2 regions of the Paenibacillus sp. N3/727 genome follow, and region 1 is predicted to be linked to the other one. Evidence: a T-box and tRNA genes for the amino acid it is inferred to sense, from the RefSeq annotation. Region 1 holds a T-box; the other holds one or more tRNA genes.
What was found. A T-box is a leader RNA that pairs with one kind of tRNA and senses whether it is charged. The one in region 1 lies ahead of gltX (glutamate--tRNA ligase), so its partner is inferred to be a tRNA-Glu.
Positions count from the first base shown of each region.

Region 2: it has a tRNA-Glu gene. The T-box ahead of gltX (glutamate--tRNA ligase) is inferred to sense a tRNA for this amino acid. The anticodon was not compared.

Region 1 is NZ_CP093336.1:3,251,364-3,258,536, forward strand. Features, by position in the region: gene MNQ98_RS14835 (sensor histidine kinase) at 1-982, opposite strand, end outside; gene MNQ98_RS14840 (response regulator) at 982-1,599, opposite strand; gene gltX (glutamate--tRNA ligase) at 2,073-3,731, opposite strand; T-box leader at 3,778-4,017, opposite strand; gene MNQ98_RS14850 (hypothetical protein) at 4,573-4,938, opposite strand; partial or broken gene MNQ98_RS14855 (AraC family transcriptional regulator) at 5,713-6,391, opposite strand; gene MNQ98_RS14860 (aldo/keto reductase) at 6,671-7,173, shown strand, end outside.
Region 2 is NZ_CP093336.1:5,217,151-5,224,323, reverse strand. Features, by position in the region: gene MNQ98_RS24300 (Tex family protein) at 1-1,517, shown strand, start outside; gene cmpA (cortex morphogenetic protein CmpA) at 1,699-1,827, opposite strand; gene MNQ98_RS24290 (hydrolase/acyltransferase) at 1,908-2,258, opposite strand; gene MNQ98_RS24285 (SprT family protein) at 2,462-2,932, shown strand; tRNA gene MNQ98_RS24280 (tRNA-Asn) at 2,977-3,052, shown strand; tRNA gene MNQ98_RS24275 (tRNA-Ser) at 3,060-3,148, shown strand; gene MNQ98_RS24270 (DinB family protein) at 3,657-4,118, shown strand; tRNA gene MNQ98_RS24265 (tRNA-Glu) at 4,385-4,459, shown strand; tRNA gene MNQ98_RS24260 (tRNA-Lys) at 4,536-4,611, shown strand; tRNA gene MNQ98_RS24255 (tRNA-Leu) at 4,641-4,723, shown strand; gene MNQ98_RS24250 (hypothetical protein) at 4,993-5,244, shown strand; gene MNQ98_RS24245 (KGG domain-containing protein) at 5,422-5,619, shown strand; gene MNQ98_RS24240 (AraC family transcriptional regulator) at 5,830-7,173, shown strand, end outside.

The sequences.
Region 1 (7,173 bases):
TAACTGTAGCCTTAATTAGTGTAGGTAGCACCTGAACATGGATTGAAACCGCGGTGGCTCCGGCGTACTTCATCATATTAGTGAATGCCTCTTTCATATTATCTTGGATGATCTTCCAATGGATCGGCGAGATGAAATCCATATTTCCTTCATAGGTAAATGCCGTACGGATCGGGTGGTTATCCGAAAATTCATCAATGAACAATTTCATTCGGTTAACGCCCATCTGTTCCGTAGGCGGCTTCATCTTCTTCAGATCGAAACGAATGCTTTCGATGCCCTCTTTCGATATATGGATAGCATTGTCCAGCAGCAACGACGCTTGGTCTGAATTGATCTTGATTAAGCGCTTCGCCGCCTCCATCTGGATCAGTGCGCTGGTCATCGCGTGTCCGATGTTATCGTGGATGTCCTGGGACAATCGGTTGCGCTCCTCCAGCTTAAGCGTATATTCCGCTTGCCGCAGAAACTCGTTATTTTCCTGCAGCTGAGTGTGCACCCGTTCAAGATCGCCGCGCATTCGCTCCAGTTCGGAGTGCTGTCCGCGCAGCTTGTTATCGTATAACTTTAGTGTGGAAAAATAGATCAGAGTCACTGCCGCAATGAGTATGTAGAGAAGCATTAGTTGCCGCGGCACGAGTAATAAGGGGATCATCATGAGGAGGGACGACGCAATTTCTTGTTTATCGACAAAGATTGACGCCAACTCGTAAAGATGAGCCGGAAGCAGAAAAATCACCAGCGGATGATCCTGGAACATGGCGATAGCTATTCCTATGGATAGCACAGCGACGAGGGGGCGAAAGCTCTCTTTTTTCAACATATAAAACAGCAGGTTCGTACTTAGATATAATAATACGGATAAAATATACCAGGGCGTTAAGCTCGTTTCGGATGATAGGGATTGGCCGATTGTAAAGACAAGTAGGGCCACTTTATAGCCGATCTTCAACAGTTCCGATGCATCTCTTGGTTCGCTCATCAGGTCAATTCACCTGTCAAATAGTAAATCGCGATTTGGGTGCGGTGCGTGAGGCCCGTCTTGCCTAATATAGAAGTAACGTGATTGGCAATGGTGCCCTCAGAGATATAGATCTGTTTGGAAATTTCCTTGTTTGTCCTTCCCTTGGCGATCAGCGCCATAATATCCAGTTCTCTTTCCGTAAAGAGGCTCTTGTCGATCCCGGGCCCTTGGTTAAGTGCGGGCGGCTCTGTGTCCTTCACCGTCTTTCCCCCAGCAACATCCGATTTCAACTTGTCTAATACCGTGTCCTGCAGCACATTATGACCGTAATACACGGTTTTAATCGCATCGCAGATCCGCTCGGGGTCGTTATTTTTCAGCAAATAGCCCTTGGCCCCGTATGTAATTGCATCCCTTATATATTCGTCATCATCAAACGTCGTCAAAATCAGCGGCCTTGTTGCTGTACGCTCGACGATCAGCTTGGTCGCTTCCACTCCGTTCATTTCCGGCATTCGCACGTCAAGCAGCGCTACATCGACCTCATGCCTCTCGCAATAAGCAACAGCCTCCTGTCCATTCTGAACCGTGGCCACAACCTCAAATCCTTCAAACGTGGTTAGAATAATTCTCATCCCTTCGCGAATGAATGAATTGTCGTCGGCAATAAGCACCTTAATGTTCGGCACAAATCACTCCCCCTTCCATTCCACTTATTATGCATTATGAAAGGCGTCAGCACCATACTGAGTATTCGGCAGCGTGGTTCAGTATGCACTGTTGGACAACGATTAGAAGGCGGTCAAAATTTCGCCCTACTTATGATACGGTTTAGCCCGATTAATCTTGAACACCCGTTAACGACTCCCGCTGTCATAGATGACTGTTTTAGCCGCACTAAAGGAATCTGTTATATATTCCGATATAACCATAACATATCCCCCTATAAAGATGTCGAACAGAACTTTGAGGGTCGTCTTACAAATATATTTGGTGTCATAGACTATATAGCCTACATTGTCTTTCTGTAAAAAATAAGTTGTTTTTCACCTCTCATCCTAAACGAAAAAAATGACCGGCGTTCGACCGGTCATTTCACTTTAAAATTTTATGACAACATAAATCTCTGCATTCGTTCAAAAACCCTATTTTCGCCCATTACTTTCATAATATCAAACAAATCAGGTGTATTGATTCTGTTAGTTAGAGCGACCCTGATTACCATCGCTACATCACCAACATGACCCTTGAAATTGTTAGGATTGGCTTTATATAGCTTCATATCTTTTGCAAATCCGAGTCTTACTGCAAGTTCTTTAATTTCATGGAACCAAGCTTCCTTTTCATTATTAAACCTATAAGTTTTACTGAAACCTAATACAATTTCTTTCGCAACATCAAAACCAACATTTGTAGGTAACTTATAGCCAGTCAATACATCCTTTTCAAACAATTCGTCATAAAAGAAATCTATCATTGGTTTCACATCTGACCACTTAGAATAATCTTTTCTTGGTTTTTCACTCGTTCGACCTATATTTAGAATGTTTACAGTGTATTCCATATTCTTGTCAATTAAAGTAAATAGCCCAGAATCAAATTCCTTTGACCAAGTGTATAAATGGTCAAATACTTGTTTACCCGTGAGCCTTGAGATAACATCCTTGCTGATGTCACCCAGTTTATTCATGTCTAATAAGGCACCACTGGCATTCATTTTGTCAGTATAGATAAAAAAGTCTCTAAATGATTTATGAGGGTTTGCCATCCTCCATTCTTCAAAGTCAGAATTGATGAGATTCATGAAGTATTCACTTATAGCCATTCCTGGGTATCCTTGTTCTTTGTAATACTCAGCGGTACCATCAAGATCCTTACGTTTGCTAAATTTCCGTTTAGAAGCTCCGACTTGCTTCATTATTGGAGCAATATGTCCGTATTCCGGTATTCTAAAACCTAAGGTTTCAAACAACTGAATATGGGTAGGCACAGATGAAAGCCATTCATCGCCCCTAATGACATGGGTTGTACCCATCAGATAATCGTCTATGGCATGAGCAAAGTGATATGTTGGTAACCCATCCGTTTTCATAATAACAATATCTTGGTCATTTTCAGGTAACTCAATCGGACCTTTCACCAAATCATGGTACTTTATTCTCGTATCTGATGACCCTAAAGATTTAAGTCTAATAACAAACGGTTTACCTTTTAAAATCTCTTCTTTGGCTTGCTGAAAAGAAATATCTCGATGTTTAGCCCATTGACCATAATAACCTGTTGTTACTTTTAAGTTCTGCTGGCTTATTCTTATCTTTTGTAATTCGTCCGTATCACAGAAGCAAGGATATGCTATTCCATTTCGAACTAAGTGCTTAATAAATACCTTATAGATTTGTATTCGTGAGCTTTGTTTATAGGGTCCATAAGCACCCTTTTCGCCACCTGATAAGGTAGGTCCTTCATCAAAATGAATCCCGAAGTATGCCAATGAATTGATAATGTTTTCGAGGCTGCCTTTTATTTCGCGTTTTTTGTCTGTGTCTTCGATACGCAGGTAAAATACTCCATTACTTTGGTGCGCTAATCTCTCCGATATTAAAGTTGCGTAAAGCCCCCCAATGTTTAATAAACCTGTTGGGCTTGGCGCAAAACGTGTTACCATAGCAGATGAAGACAAATTTCTTGGCGAATACAGTGAGTAAATATCAGATGGTAACTGCCCAACATCCGGAAATAACAGTTCTGCCATGTTCTCATTTGACATAATCATATCCCCTTATAGGTTCAAAATAAAAAAGCCCTTCATCCTGTAAAAGGACGAAAGGCTTGCTTCCGCGTTACCACCTAAATTGGTTAAAAAACCCGCTCATTATGCAACAATTCATTATCTTGCTGCACATTTCTTTAACGGGAAATCCCCGGTAGACCTACTCCAATTTTTCGGTCTACTACTCCAAGGCTTCATTCATTAAGCTCGAATACCCAATTTCACCAGCATGGGCTCTCTAAGATTCGAGTGATTAATTACTCTTCCTCTTCACTGCATTTTACAATATGTGGATATGCTTAGTGATAAGATAATTCATTATTACCAAATTGTCAAGAATCTATTCGGACCTCGAATATCCCAACCATGGTCCATGTTATGCTCCCTTTATTGCTTTCAATTTTCGAGGATGATCGCTTAGGAAAACTTCTCAAACTCGTTTTTCAACCAGTGCTGATTCTGATACGTAATATACTGTTTTCATCCGTATCAGTAAATCGACCAACTCTGGTCATATACGGAAATAGACGTAACTTAAGTGGTATATCTAAAGTATCTTCCGGTACACTTAACAACTGCCGATATTAAGTAACATTAAATAATCATCTAATCGGTTAAGAATATAAGTTCTTGTCCATTTCGGCTAACGATCGTCCCCTCGGCAGCCTCGTTGTCTTGATGTTGAGTTTTCGTTCCCCGTTTACTTAATCTTATAGATTATTACCTGCCCCAATCACTACTGAGAAGGTTCCTTTATCGTCGTACTACAAGATGACGATGAAGGTACCAGGCTTGGATTCGGGATCGAGAGTTGCAGCGAAAACATTCAAAGGGGATTTTATTTATTTGCAAGATCATCCATGGCTTGAACAGCTAGTTCAAATGCTTTAATTCTTCTTTCTAAAAGCGTTTTTTGAGGGCTACCCGCTTTTGACTTACCATAAATGTTCTCAAGTGATGGGAATAAACCAGTCAAAACATTGCGAGCTTCTGTTAAATCTTCCTCGGTGTAATGATGAGGTCTTAGATTCCAAGCAGCTTCTAGCATGGCTAAACCGATGTATAAAGATTTGAGACGTTTCTTTAATAAGGTAGTGTTAGCATCTTTCTGAGTCATATTAGCTAAGGCGTTTTCGGATTTACGGATTGTCGATTGGAAGGCTTTGATTGATTCCAATTTATCTTCATTTGATACGTTTTCCATTAGTGCTGGCCTCTCTTTGTCTCTGAATTATTTTGCTTGATACTCGTAATAATCGTTGAGAACCTGATTCCACTCATTCTATAGCTTCTAACCATAGTCAGAGAGTATTGGAAGGGTAATTTTATCGACAAGCAATTTCACATCAGGAATATCATTTTACGCTACTTAGAGGAATTGACCAAGTTTTTATCCGCTACCAAAAAGACGACAGTCTCCATTTCCGAAAAGTCATTAGGGCGCGCCTAAGATTAGCATTCCCCTCCCCCTTAAAGACTCACGTGCATGGTCTGTCGTTATAATTCTATCTCTAATTTTGGACTGTCAAACTAACCTTTTCGATTACAAATTTTAAAGACCATATCGATAACGAATTCCGGTAATTCGGACTTCGCCATTCCTGGCGAAATGATAGTCGAGCGGATATCCTAATTTGCTCTCTCACTAGAGGCGCCCTTAATAATGACTACACTTCCTTAATGCTTGACATAGGCTTGCCTTCAATACATAAGCTTAGTTTCAGGATCTATTTGACTATCTCGATGAAGCAAATTGGTCATCGTGATCCCAACGAGCAACGGCGGATCTGGCTGCTCGATATACAGCCATTCTAGTTTGATCGTACAAAGCTCGCCCTTATCTGAAATATGAAAGCTTCAGGGGCGCATGATTACTTGTAGCAGGCCATCCGGCTAACGAAAAGGATAGCTGAATAAAGTCACCACGGCAGCCAGCTAGAGCGATCGGTTGCTTTTTCATTTACTGACTGAATTGCATTTATGCTTTTAGACGCTTTATATCTTGTTTAGGCGGAAAGCCAAACATTCTGGAGTACTCACGGCTGAACTGGGAAGTACTTTCATAGCCTACTCGATATGCAACATCAGAGGCATCTGCAGACTCGGTTAATAATAGTCGCCAGGCTTCCTGAAGTCTCATTTGTTTTTGAAACTGAATAGGACTCATAGCTGTTACTTCTTTAAAGTGCCGATGAAAGGACGATATACTCATATTCGCTATTCTGCAAGGTCTTCGATCCGAAAAGAATGATTGTAATTGTTCATGATATGTCCAATAACACCTCTGATTTGGTGGATTGAACTCTCTTCTACTATAAGTCCCTTTAAAACATTCCCATACTGACCTTGCAGCACCCTATAAAGAATTTCCTTAGTAAACAGTGGAGCAAGCACAGGAATATCTTTAGGATTATCTAACAAACGAGCTAATCGGCAGGACTGTACCTAAAGTGATCCTGCGCTAGCCATACCTCCTTTGCCCCTTGTACTACCATACAAAAGGAGGGTTTGTATACTCCGTGGTTTGGTCTGGTCGCATTCGACCGATGCATGAAAAATAAGGACGGTATAGCAGTTTTGTGAACTCCGTCCTTTTCTGAATAACGTTCAATGATATAAACGAGCTCATTCTGCAGATTTGTGATTATTCCAGACATTTGATCCTCCTTATTCCGTCATTATTTGTAGTCCGATTATAGCCCATTTTCGTTTGTTTCTTAAGTGGTACTGAGAGGATTAGGCAAACATTTGAGACAAATGGGATAACGGTCCCTTTGTCATTTGGTACAAAATAATGATGAGTAAGGAGGATAGAATATATTGCTGGGAGGCAACACTTTGAAAGTTAAAATCAAGAATCATTAACAGCTTTTTGATCGCACGTCATAGTTCTTGATCTCAGGTAACAATTAATTGCAAAAAGAGGAGGATTTTAAATGCAAAAGGTCATTTTAAACAATGGTGTAGAGATGCCAATACTTGGATTCGGTGTTTTTCAGATTACAGATCAAAATGAATGTGAACAAAGCGTTTATGATGCTATCATGGCAGGTTATCGCTTAATTGATACTGCTGCTTCTTATCTCAATGAAGAAGCTGTTGGCAGAGCAATTAAACGGAGTGGTGTAGCTAGAGAGGAATTATTTATCACTACAAAGCTTTGGGTTCAGGATACTGGTTATGAGCACACAAAGAAAGCATTTGAAAAGTCCCTAGAAAGATTGCAACTTGAATATCTGGATTTATTTTTAATTCATCAGCCATTTGGCGATGTGTATGGCTCTTGGCGAGCTATGGAGGAATTGTACCGGGAAGGAAAAGTTCGTGCAATAGGCGTTAGTAACTTTCAAGAGGATCGTCTAATCGATTTGATTATTCATAATGAAGTGGTTCCTTCTATTAACCAGGTTGAAACGCACCCTTTCAATCAGCAAATCGA
Region 2 (7,173 bases), 2.0 Mb from region 1:
AAAAAATGCCGCCTCACCGTATCCTCGCTATCAACCGTGGGGAACGTGAGAATATCCTCAAGGTTGGTCTGGAGGTTCCGCCCGAGTCGATTCACGGATATATTGGCAAACAGGTATTAAGCGGCACATCTGTGGTATCCGATATTTTGAATGCGGTTATTGAGGATGCTTACAAGCGCCTGATAGCCCCTTCCATTGAACGGGAAGTTCGAGGTGAGCTGACGGAGAAAGGTGAGAACCAGGCTATCTCTATTTTTGCGGGGAATTTGCGCAGTCTGCTGCTGCAGCCGCCGGTGAAGGGACGCTGTGTGCTTGGGGTTGACCCGGCTTACCGTACGGGCTGTAAGCTGGCTGTGGTGGATGATACAGGTAAACTGCTTGAAGTAGCTGTGACGTACCCTACGCCTCCGAACAATAAAAAGCGGGAGGCAGCCGCCAAATTTAAAGAGCTCATTACCAAATATGGAATCCAGCTAATTGTTATCGGAAACGGTACCGGATCCAGGGAGACGGAGCAGTTTGTTGCTGAGGTTATTTCTGACATCGGCGATCCTGATCTGGCGTATTTGATCGTTAATGAAGCGGGAGCAAGTGTGTATTCAGCCTCCAAGCTAGCCCAAGAGGAGTTCCCTGATCTCGATGTAGCAGAGCGCAGCGCAGCCTCGATTGCCCGTCGTGTTCAAGATCCGCTAGCTGAGCTGGTGAAGATTGATCCGAAATCGATCGGTGTGGGACAGTATCAGCACGATGTATCGCAAAAGCATTTGGAGGAAAGCCTGAAGGCGGTTGTAGAGTCTGCGGTTAACCATGTCGGTGTTGATGTTAATACGGCTTCTCCATCCTTGCTGTCTTATGTGGCGGGTATAAATGCGACAATCGCCAAGAACATTGTGAAATACCGGGAAGAGAACGGAAAGTTTGTCAGCCGGAAGCAGCTTCAGAAGGTGCCTCGTCTTGGGGCTAAGACCTTTGAACAATGTGTGGGCTTCATGCGGATTTCTGGCGGGGATAATACGCTAGACAGTACGCCAATTCACCCGGAATCATATCCTGTAGTGGACCGGTTGTTCAAAGAGCTCAATGTTAGCTCGGACAAAGTTGGAACGAAAGAGTTGGCTGAACTCCTGGATGGACAAGCGACCGAAAATCTGGCTGTGAAGCTGGATGTCGGTGTACCGACTCTGCGGGATATCCTGGATAGCCTCCAGCGCCCTGGCCGTGATCCACGGGAGGAGCTGCCGCTTCCGATCTTCCGCACGGATGTGTTAAAGATTGAAGATTTGCTGCCAGGTATGGAGCTTCAGGGGACCGTCCGCAACGTGATCGACTTTGGTGCCTTTGTTGATATCGGTATCAAGAGTGATGGATTAGTTCATATTTCACAGCTTAGCGATGGATATGTCAAACATCCAATGGATGTTGTATCAGTCGGTGACAATGTGACCGTATGGGTATTGAATGTAGATTTGAAAAAAGGCCGCGTCGGTTTGACCATGCGTAAGCCGAAGGACCAATAAGAATGACAAGAAGCCCCAATCCAGTGCTGGATTGGGGCTTCTTGTTAAGAGATTGGCCTTCAACGTGTAGTTTTGAATGAGCGGGAATAAACTTGAAAATATCTCGCAACAAACTAAAACAAGCCAGATCCTTGGTCTGGCTTGTTCGCATACCTGATTTGGATAATATGGTGCACACCCTTTATTGGGCATCCGAGCTCTCACCCGGGGAGTTTCGGTAAAAGAACCAGCACTCGTTCAGTAGTTTTATTTGGCGTCTGTCCTTTTTGCGAAAGGCACGTGTCAGTTGATTGCAGAGCCATTGCGGCAAGGGTATCTCCTCCTCTTGCGATCCGTCTGTTATGGATAGCATATGGGGAAGACGCCCAAAGCGTGCAGGTCTACCTACTTTTAAACGGCTTCTTCTTCATACCACTGCTCCAGCTGTGCCTGTAAGGCGCGAATTTCAGTGAGCAGAGATATGAGCGGATAATGAATCTCATCCAGGGAAGCAAAGGTGCGTTCCAATTCATTTATGTAGTCAAGACCACTGACCGTTTCCGCAGATTCCTGAAGCAAGTCCAAGTTATCACATTCAGCTACGGCGAGCGGCAGATCCGGCTTGTCCGGTGTAGTCAGCTTGCTGATTTCCTTATTGAGCCGCAGATTGAGCGCGCTAAGCTGGTAAGCGTAATCCGAAGGCATTTCCACGTATTGCAGTTTATCGTTCAGCTGTAAAATTACATAACGCATGTTCGGCATGATTGTAAGTTCTCCCTCCATACTTTCCTGCTTCAGATTATTTGCAAAATTCATTCTGATCGTTTGACGAAAGCCGTTCATTTGCATCATCCTTACTTGACAGTGTAGCTTAGAGAGAAGTTAAAATTCAAGTAGTATCCTTCGCGTGTCGTGTGCACGAATAAAGAAATGCGGAAAGGGAGAAGGCAGACGTTATGCATGAGATGAGCAACGAAGAGCTTCAGGCTTGGGTGGAGGAGATCTCGATTAAAAGTTTTCGTGTTCCATTTAAACACCGTGCTTTGTTTAACCGTAGGCTTTCCACCACAGGCGGGCGGTATTTTATGAAGAGCCACAATATAGAAATTAATCCTCACCAGCTTGAGATTCATGGGCGAGAAGAAGTGGAGAAGATCATAAAGCACGAGTTATGCCATTATCATCTACATCTGGCAGGACGGGGATATAAGCATCGTGATTCCGATTTCAAAACACTGCTTAAGGCTGTAGGTGGCAGCCGCTTCTGTAAAGCAATTGTAAAACCGCGCGATAAACAACGAAAACCAGAGCCCTATCGCTATGTGCTGCGGTGTGTGGATTGTGGAACAGAATACAAGCGCAAACGAAAAATGGATCCAGCACGTTACCGCTGTGGTCGCTGCAGTGGTCGTCTTCGTCTTCTGCCGCTTGACTGAAAGCGCACATCATGGTAAATTAATATTCAGTTACATCATAACGTTCCCTGATAGCTCAGTTGGTAGAGCACTCGACTGTTAATCGAGTTGTCACAGGTTCGAGTCCTGTTCGGGGAGCCATTCATTTGGAGAGATACCCAAGTGGCTATAAGGGGACCCTCTGCTAAGGGGTTAGACTGCGTAAGCGGTGCGAGGGTTCGAATCCCTCTCTCTCCGTTTAGAAATAACATCGATTAGAAAATGACCTGTAGCATATGCGATGGGTCATTTTTGTATGTACAGGGATGAGAACCCTTTTAAGGGTTCGTCGGAGCATAGGCATCGGTAGGATCAGCATCGCAGTCTCGAACGAAGTGAGAGTACCCCTCTCTCTCCGTTCTGAATGACATCGATTAGAAAATGACCTATAGCATATACGATGGGTCATTTTTGTATGTAAAGGGATGAGAACCCTCAAAAGAGGGGGCGTCGGCGCGTTCACATCCTTAGGAAACGCTTCGCAGTCTCGACCAACGGGAGAGTATCCATCTCCATCGTTGACATCGTTTGATTTCTTGAATTATATTTCATTTAACAACGAATAATAGATTCTTTAATACTTCGCAGTAGAAAGCTCGAATATCCTGTGCGCGACATAGATAACTCATTACTTTAACTAATTCAAGCCATCAACGAAAGTATAATTAATAATATAATGAGTTTTTTAGAGAAGGAGGTCTGGTGTATGACTAAAGAGAAATCGAAAATTATTGACCATTATTCTAATTCGATTGAATTTGTTGAGAGTTTAAGTTGTATCACTGAAAATCAATGGAGGAGTCCAATAGATACTGGGAAATGGTCGATAGCGGAAATAATAGGACATTTAGTATTTTGGGATGAAGTTGTACATAAACGAATTCCTCATTTATTTTCGGAAGGGGTCCTACCAAAGGTTCCAGATGTAGAAGCTATGAACTCACAAGCTGCAGCAGAAGCAAGAACATATGAAAAACAAATGTTAGTAAATAAATTTGTTGCGGTAAGAAAAGAACTTATTGGTGCAATAGATAAAATGCCCCTTACAGATTGGTGTAAAGAATTCAATATTGGTCAAACGCGTTTGAATTTATTCGATTATTATAACGGTCTAGTAAAACATGATACTCACCATTTTCAACAAATTAAACGTGTTTTAGAGCTATAGGTGGCGATTGATAAATATTCCGATCTCGTAGAAGATGGAGCAGAAATTCATTATAGATGGTCAATAATTTGATGTTATAAGTTCAAGATATTACTTAAAGTAAAGGGAATACCGTGATAGAGGAATCGATAGCAACGAAATTTTTGGGCTAAATTTGATGAAGGATTAAACCTAAAATTTTTTTGAAAAACATATAAAAAAAGCTTGTCATAAGTTTTCTATTTATGCTATACTCAATCTTGTCGTCACGGCGATGTTGAAAATAAGGCCCGTTGGTCAAGGGGTTAAGACACCTCCCTTTCACGGAGGTAACAGGGGTTCGAATCCCCTACGGGTCACCATATTTTACTTTGAGAACCCCAACGGTTCGTCGAAGCACAAATTAACTTTTATGGCAGCCACTTTGATTGTCATCGAGAGCCATTAGCTCAGTTGGTAGAGCACCTGACTTTTAATCAGGGTGTCGAAGGTTCGAGTCCTTCATGGCTCACCATTTTTTTACAGATTTAACCCTTTTAATATGCGGTAGTGGTGGAATGGCAGACACGCTATCTTGAGGGGGTAGTGGGTGTATACCCGTGGAGGTTCGAGTCCTCTCTACCGCATACTAAAAAGCTCCTGCATTTTTGCAGGAGCTTTTTTTGGCGTTTATGCAGGAGATGTTTCCTGCTTAGTTGCTCCTTTTTCCGTTTATCCTCCACCAGCTTGATAGGGGCTTATTCAACTAAAGCAGGCCCAATGGTGATAAATTATTTTATAACCCACGAACCAATGAATTTGGTATTCTTTCTAAAAAGGACGTAATTAAAACTTACTATAAGCCTAAACAAGTAATTGCTTATTGGAGAAGACAATAATTAAAGGAGCTAAAACAATGAAATATTATACTTGTTTAGTATGCGGATACGACAAGCTTGATGAACCACCGATAGACGAATATGGTTATAAGACCTATATACGTTGCTCATGTTGCGGCTTTCAATTTGGATATCATGATGATGATTTAGGATATACCTATATAGCATATCTTGAAGAGTGGATTAAAAAAGGGGCGAAATGGCGTTATCGCGAACCTAAGGATTTCGATTTGAAAAAACAATTGCTGAATATCGGCAATACTTTATAGGTTTTTAATTATTAGGACCCATTTCCAATTTCATTTGGAAATGGGTCTTTTAACGGTCCGAACGAGGGGTTAGCAGGGGCTTCCTTGAGAAGTAAATGATGTTTCATATTTGGTCCAGCGGTTAATAGGATACCATGGACAGGCAACTTCCCAAAAACCTATAAGGAGTGATTCGTAATGGCTAGAAACAACACTGGTAAAATGAGCCGTGAAGAAGCAGGACGGTTAGGTGGAGTAGCAACAGCCAAGAACCATAATAAAGAATTTTATCAGGAGATCGGCCGCAAGGGTGGCAAGGCAACGTCAAATTCTCACAGTAGACAGTTCTATCAGGAAATTGGCAGGAAGGGCGGAGAAGCTACTTCTGACTCCTAGGGTAAAGAGTTTTATTAACAAATTTTGCAAAATAGAACCTTCATAAGTAATTAGGAATAGCCATAGTCTGGGGCTGAACCCGGCTATGGCTGTTTTATTTCTTACTGTACAGGCTACAGAAGAATAGCAGTAGCTTTCTGGACAGAGTGACTAGGAATATGTTATTTATATGATAATGATAACCATTCTCACATAAGGGCGGAATTTGTTTTGATATTGAATATAAGGAAAGACAGTAACGGCAAAGGAAAGCAGCACACAACATTCAACTCTTTGACAATCAAATTGTGGAATATAGAAGTGTTCACTCTGGAAGGCATGCATCTGGAACAGCGGCTTACGCTTCAACCAGCACTCGTTGTTTTGCTCGGAGGAGAGGCTTCTCTGGAAAGAGAAGATCGTAAAAATCGGATGGGAAAAGAATTTGCTTACTTTTGCCCGGGTGGTACAACTTTCGGAATAAACAGGCATGGTGTGGAATCGGTGTCTGTTGCCGTCATTTATTTTAACTTCTATAAAGAATCATTATGCAGGAGACAGCTGGAGGAGGCTGATGCCGAAAAAATACTTCAGTACAATGGTGCATTGACGCTAAGCTCAGCAGATCGATTGAGTTTGTTCTGTCGATCCATATATGAGCATTTTCGAAGTGATGATGATTTTAAACAATGGCGGGCTCAGCTGGATTTTCAAGAATTACTGCAAGAGATGTTATTTTTGGGCAATTTGAATGTCAAGAGCGATAAAACTCAGGGATTGGAACGGAGCAGAGAATACATGGACAATCACTATCATGAAGAATTGACGATTGACCAGCTTGCCGGTATGGCCGAACTCAGTCCCAAATATTATATGGATATGTTTAAAAAAACGTATAGTCTTAGTGCGATGGAATATCTGGCTCAGGTCAGAATGAATAAGGCGAAACAATTAATGTTGGGTTCAGGACGCATTCTTAAGGAAGTCGCGCACATGGTGGGGTATAAAGACGAATTTTATTTCAGTCGAAAGTTCAAAAAAGAATTTGGTCTATCTCCGTCGGCCTACATAAAAAAACGAAAAAACAAACTAGCCGTCTATGGTTCAACCTCCCTATTAGGTTATTTACTACCGCTTAATATCATTCCATATGCAGCGCCGTTGCATCCCAAATGGTCTTGGAATTACTACCATAACCTTGGTCCGGATATCCCTGTACACTTGAATGCGTTCCGCCAAAATCATAACAAAACAGGTAATCTGGAAAAGCTTGAATTATCACAGCCGGAGCTTATTATCTGTTCACAGGATCTGGAATTATGGGAGAAGGAGCGGTTGCAGCAGATTGCCCCTGTTTATGAACTTCCAGAGGAAAGTGTTGGGTGGGAGGAGCAGCTACTGTGGATGGCACATTTACTTGATAAAAATGTAGAGGCACAGCAGTGGATAGAGTCATTTTATAGTAAATTACGCTCCTTCCGGCATGAGATTTTCAGGGAAATCAAAGATCGGCCAACGCTTTTGACCGCACGTCTTCATGATCATGAACTGGTCTCATATAGAAGCCACGGTATA